2 regions of the Exiguobacterium sp. UBA5002 genome follow, and region 2 is predicted to be linked to the other one. Evidence: riboswitches for the same ligand, from Rfam matches in the RefSeq annotation. Region 2 holds a riboswitch; the other holds the start of a gene.

Region 1 (3,144 bases), on a different contig from region 2:
TCCCGCATTTTTCAATCCACTCTCGATTTGTCCCCAGTTGATGTTCGCTTGCTCCATTTGATTGAATAGATTCGTCAACCGGTCCATTTGTGCGTCAGACAACTGGATATTGTTGTTTTGAATGACTTGGACGATCAGGTTTTCGATCTCGACTTTGGTTTCCGGTTTTTGATTGGCGATCTCAGCCTTGATCTCATTCATTAAGTCAGCGACTTTATCCGTGCCGACCGTTTTTCCGACGTCTGATGTGACCGATAATTCTTGCTGTGCTAAATCCTTGCGTTCGTCACTTAACTTAATTCCCGTCTCAGCGGAAGTTTGATCGTACGCTTTCATGATTCCTGTCAGTGCCGATGTCCCGGTCACCTTGTAGGGAGAAGTGATCGTGATGTCGGCATCTTTGACACCCGCTGTGACGAGAGCGTTGAGATACATATCCTTCGTCACCCATGTGATGTTCTCCGTCGAGACGGAAAGTCCATCTCCTTTTTCCGTCAGTTCAATCTTAGCCGAAGAATACATGTTGCCACCTTTTTGCGACTGTGGAATGTTTTTCCCGAGATATTTTTCTTCGTCAGCAGAGGTTGCGATGATCGGCGTGATGCCTTCCGGTGCATTGAGACGGGAAAGCACCCATGCTTTATCCTTTGCGCCGAGTGACTCCCCGAGTGTGACGATCGTCTTATCGACGACTTGTTCGGCGGATGCGGCTGTTGGGAGTAATAAAGCAGAAGCGATAACGGCTGACGCCATGATTTTTGTTGGTGTATGCATAATGAAATCCTCCAATTTGTAAGTAACAGAATAAATTATAGTATCAGGTACTAAAGTTAGTGTACGAGAACGAAAGAAGTTCGGAATCGGTCTGTAGATGGAGACGGCATCCGTCTTCTGACACTCCATAGTATAGCGAAAAGAGGACAACTTGACTTCCATTTTCAGCATGCTATAGTGGATGGGAATCGAATAATGACCACTAGGGGAGTCGGTAGGCTGACTGAGACGAACGAAGACGTTCGGACCCTTTGAACCTGATTAAGTTCGTACTTACGGAGGGAAGTGGCGTCAAGTCTTGTTCTTCTTGCGCCATGCCCGTGTGTTTCGGGGTGGTGTTTTTTCGTTTCATACCAAACGAGGAGGATGAGATCATGACATTCACACAAGAAATCAAACAAGCGGCACAAGCGTATTGGAACAGTAGTTTTACGCACCCATTCGTTCAAGGAATCGGAGAGGGGACGTTACCACTCTCGAAATTTCGGCATTACGTCATGCAGGATGCCTATTACTTAAAACACTTTGCGAAGATTCAAGCGAAGGCAGCGTCAAAAGCGGACGACTTCGCGACGATCGCGACACTTGCCGAACATGCTACTTCGACTTACGAGGCAGAACTGAGCTTACATCAATCATTTTTTAAGCCGCTCGGTATTACGGCAGCAGACCTTGAAGCATTTGAACCGGCACCGACAGCATATGCGTACGTCTCGCACATGCATCATGCGAGTGAAGGAACGCTTGGTGAGACGATTGCTGCCATCTTGCCATGTTACTGGTTGTATTATGAAGTCGGGCAACAATTACTGACGTGTACACCGGAAGAAAAAATCTATCAGCAATGGATCGACACGTATAGCTCGGAATGGTTCGAAAAGGTCGTCTTTGAACAGATTGCACGGCTTGATGCGCTGGCGGAGCAAGCGAGCCCAGCGGAACGCGAGCGAATGAAACGTCATTTCGTGACAAGTTGTTACTATGAGTTACTCTTCTGGCACATGGGGTGGACGGAAGAGACGTTTGCGTCAGTTTACGAAACGATTCCGGCACGAGAGGTATCTTCTTGAATCACTAAATGGTAGAATTAGGAATACCATTTAGTGAGAGTTGGGATTGGAATGGAAATCATCGTGATCGCACTTGTGATTCTCGCGGCATATGTCGTGCAACAGGTGCTCGGAAAAGTAAAAGTGAGATTTGTTGGGTACATCATTCCCATCTTGATGGCGGTGTACGGAACATATGCTACGATTCAGAATTTTCAGGGGTTGCTTCAGTTCGGTTTTACAACGGGGAGTTCCATCGCGACTATCCTAGTCGTCATCCTCTATGTTTCGTTGACTTATTCACTTCATCGTGTCTACAAGCGTTCGAAAGAAGAAGCCGAATATCCGTATCAATCGTTAAAAGACCGAGGCATCCTTTAAGGAGCTTCGGTCTTTTGGTGTATCACGTCATCATTTTTTCCAGTTTTTAAAGCCGTCACCGAATTCGAGATGCAGTTGATCGGTAAAGACACCGTTCTGAAAGACCGGCACATCTACCGGTAAAGTGCCTTGCGGTTTGAACGTTCCGAAGATCGCTCGGATACCTGCAGGCAGGTTCGGTCCCGCTGATTTCAGATTGCCTGCTTCGGAGTCTGGTCCGTTCGGGTCGCCTTTGAAGCCATAGACGAGGACGTGTGCCGGTGCGTCCGGTTGAACGGCGACATCGTATGGGTTACGGAGACTGAGCAGGACGGATGGTGAATCCGTTTGTTTCGCATAGCGGAAGATCGAAGCCGGAACCGCTTGTTCTGGTGCAGTAGGTAGTAGTTTAGCACTCGTGTTGACGTTGGAACCGACGATGATGTAATCTGCTGCATCGAGTTGCGCCCGTAATGTCGGGTTTTGGTCGAGCGGTAGCGTAGTAGTTGAGTAATTCGCTGTCGTCACGTGCCAGTTCCGATTCTTCGGTAGGGACGCGATCGTTTTTTTCATGCTGTCCGTTTGATCCGTCGCAGGAGCGATCACAAGAACATTTGCATTCTTTTTCGGTTTGAATGGTAACGTCCGCTGATCATTTTTCACGAGTGTGACCGCGGCTTCCGTCATCGCGCGTTCTTTTGCTTTATGCTCGGGACTGCCGACGATTTGGTTCGAGTGCGCGATTTTTTCAGCTAGGGATGTCGTGTCAGTCGTACCGTTCCAAATCCCACGCTCTGCTTTTAGCGTCAAGATTCGTTCAACCGATTGATCAATTCGTTTCTCTGAAAGGCGACCGTCTTTGACTGCTGCGATCACATCCTTGAAAATCTGATCGAGCTTTGTGACATCTTGCTCGGAACGAAGGATCGTCGGCATGAGCGCGATGTCGACTCCAGCGTCA
Region 2 (3,144 bases):
TACACTTCGAAATTCACGTTGGTGGATACAGCTACAGTGCAACAGGTCCAGCTAACTCAGTCAATCCAATGTCGATGTTTTAATCGTAAAGAATCGTTGCATATGCAACGGTTCTTTTTTTGTCATTTTCAAAAAACAAATCATATATTACAAAAAATCGTTTTCATTTGAAATGTAAATGAAATTTTTTTGAAACGATTACGGTGCTATAATCTATTTCAGATATGAGAGAAACTTGAATACTATAATAAAATATGAAAAAAACATAAGTGAGGAAAACGATATATGCTAAAAAAACTAATTTCTACCATTGTTTTAGGAGCATTACTTATAACAGGAACGCAACCGATCGCAGCAGCGACCATTAAAGAAAAAAAGGCTGAAAATGCCGCTGAACAACGTAAACTTGAAAAAGCGATCAAAAAACAAGAAGCTAAAATCTCAAAAGAGCAACGTCAAATCAATCAAATTGACGCAGCAATCAACGAAAAGATTTTCCAAGTCTCTGAAAAAAATAAACAAATCGAACAGTTGAACGTTCGAATCGATGAGTTAAAGGTAGACATCGTCCGTTACGAAGAAATGTTACAGAAACAGGAAGAACTACTCGGTGATCGTTTGCGTGTTTTCCAAGAGAACGATGGAAACTCGATTAAATGGGAAGAAGTCATTTTTGGATCGAAGGATTTAGGTGATTTATTCAGCCGTGTCATGGCGGGGAAAAAAATCGCTGAGCAAGACGATAAAATGATTTCGGATTACATCGCAACGCAACAAAAATTAGCAGAAGCAAAACAAACGCTCGTTGAGAAAAAAGCGGAGCAAATGCAAGAAAAGAAAGTATTGCTTGAACAAAAGAAAGCGTTAAAGCTTCAAATGAAAGAACGTAGTGCCACGCTGAAGAAATTACGAAAAGGGAAGACGAAGTTCACGACAGAACTGTTAGACGCAAAAGAACTTCAAGCGACTCTCGAAGCGCAAGAACGTGCAATTGCGGCAGCGAAGGCAGCTGCTAAAGCAGCGGCTGAAAAAGCAGCAGCGGAGAAAGCGGCAGCCGAAAAAGCCGCTAAAGCGAATGCTCAAGCAGCAAAACAAGCAGGTAAGAGTTCGGAATCAACTGATTCTGTTGTCCCGCCGGTTGTTTCGAGTGGAGGGAAATTCGTTCGACCATCTTCTGGTGGAGTGTCACAAGGATTCGGACCAGCAAGCGGCGCGAACGGTTATACGTTCCACAACGGTGTTGATTTCAGTGGTTCGGTCGGATCTCCAATCGTCGCTGCAGCAGCTGGAACGGTCATTACAGCATCAGGTGGTGGACCTTACGGCAATCATGTCATGATTTCTCACTTCCTAGATGGACAAGTGTACACGACTGTCTACGCACATATGAGTTCATTATCGGTTCGTGCAGGACAAACGGTCTCTCAAGGTCAGCAAGTCGGGACACTTGGTAGTACAGGGAATTCAACAGGACCACACTTACATTTCGAACTACATGTCGGAGGCTATCAATACAGTGCCTCTTCTCCTCTAAATGCAGTCAATCCATTAGCATATCTGTAATCAAAACGGGCTTCGGCTCGTTTTTTTTTCTTCTCTATGCTACAGTTAAGGCGAAACGAATACTTGAGCAACTAGGGGAGCTGGAGGAATCCGGCTGAGAGGAAAACCAATCTGTTTTCGACCCTATTACCTGAACTGGATAATACCAGCGTAGGAAAGTTGAGCCGAACGGATACCGGAATGCGTGTATAACGCTTTCGTATAGCGTCGACTGCTTTTTTACAGCGGTCGACGCTTTTTTTTGTCGGTCACGACTCCCTTACATTGCTCGATGGGAAGGTGAAAAGAACATGAAACATGTACTGACGATTGCAGGATCCGACTCCGGTGGTGGAGCTGGGATTCAAGCAGATTTAAAAACCTTTTCGGCTTTAGGGGTTTATGGAATGAGCGTCCTGACAGCCGTCACGGCGCAAAATACGTTGGGTGTTCAAGCGGTGGAAGAGTTGTCCCCAGAAATCGTAGATGCCCAGTTAACGTCGATTTTTTCAGACATTCGTGTCGATGCGATCAAAATCGGGATGGTCTCGAATGCGCAGACGATTCGTGTCATTGCTACACATCTCCGCAAACAGACAGTTCCTATCATATTAGATCCCGTCATGGTCGCTAAAGGTGGTCATGTCCTATTGCGGACGGAAGCTGAACAAGCATTGATTTCAGAACTTCTGCCGCTTGCGACACTCGTCACACCGAATTTACCGGAAGCGGAGCGGTTAACAGGACGATCAGTGACCAATCTAGAGGAAATGCGACTGGCGATGCATCAATTGGCTACACAGACAGGGGCAGTATTACTAAAAGGTGGACATCTCTCAGGAGCTGCGACGGATTTGTTGTTTGATGGGGAAGTGGAACACCGCTTCACATCGGAACGGTTAGACAATCAACATACTCATGGAACTGGTTGTACCTTATCTGCGGCGATTGCGGCGCGGATGGCGCTTGGAGAAGATTTAACAGATAGTGTAAGACAGGCAAAGAGCTATGTCACGGAGGCAATTCGTCATGGATTTGCCCTCGGACAAGGTATTGGACCGACACATCATTTTCACTCACTTTGGAGGGATACACATGTTTACGACCATTCTTGAACACAAACCACTCATTCACCATCTGACGAACACGGTGACGATCAACGACTGCGCAAACGTCACACTCGCTGTTGGAGCATCACCCGTCATGGCGGAAGACATTCGTGAAGTAGAAGAGATGGTTAGACTCGCACAAGCTCTTGTCTTAAACATTGGTACGATTGATGCAGACATGCAAGCAGCTCAACGACTCGCAGCACGTGAAGCGGGACGTTTGAATGTCCCAATCGTTCTTGATCCAGTTGGAGCAGGGGCAACGACATTACGTACTGCCTTTTCTAAAGAACTCATTGATCTCGGGTGTACGGTCATTAAAGGAAATGCTTCTGAAATCAAGACGTTACTTGGGGAAGATGGGCGAACTAAGGGAGTCGATGCTGCGGGAGATGCAATGATGGATCGAGAAAGCATTCGTGCATTCGCTCGCAAACACCAATCTGTCCTCGTCGTGACAGGTCCGAACGACTACATCACGGATGGAACGCGT

What was found. Region 2 has a riboswitch for thiamine pyrophosphate ahead of thiD (bifunctional hydroxymethylpyrimidine kinase/phosphomethylpyrimidine kinase). Riboswitches for the same ligand answer to the same signal wherever they lie in the genome.
Region 1: linked by a shared signal. The riboswitch ahead of tenA (thiaminase II) and the one ahead of thiD (bifunctional hydroxymethylpyrimidine kinase/phosphomethylpyrimidine kinase) in region 2 are both predicted to bind thiamine pyrophosphate.

The regions. Positions count from the first base shown of each region.
Region 1 covers NZ_DGYQ01000004.1:3,926-7,069, forward strand. Annotated here, with positions in the region: gene B4C70_RS00200 (DUF1002 domain-containing protein) at 1-774, opposite strand, end outside; TPP riboswitch at 969-1,075, shown strand; gene tenA (thiaminase II) at 1,149-1,844, shown strand; gene B4C70_RS00210 (hypothetical protein) at 1,896-2,204, shown strand; gene B4C70_RS00215 (glycoside hydrolase family 3 protein) at 2,235-3,144, opposite strand, start outside.
Region 2 covers NZ_DGYQ01000045.1:101,331-104,474, forward strand. Annotated here, with positions in the region: gene B4C70_RS13680 (murein hydrolase activator EnvC family protein) at 1-83, shown strand, start outside; gene B4C70_RS13685 (murein hydrolase activator EnvC family protein) at 286-1,563, shown strand; TPP riboswitch at 1,627-1,737, shown strand; gene thiD (bifunctional hydroxymethylpyrimidine kinase/phosphomethylpyrimidine kinase) at 1,854-2,657, shown strand; gene thiM (hydroxyethylthiazole kinase) at 2,638-3,144, shown strand, end outside.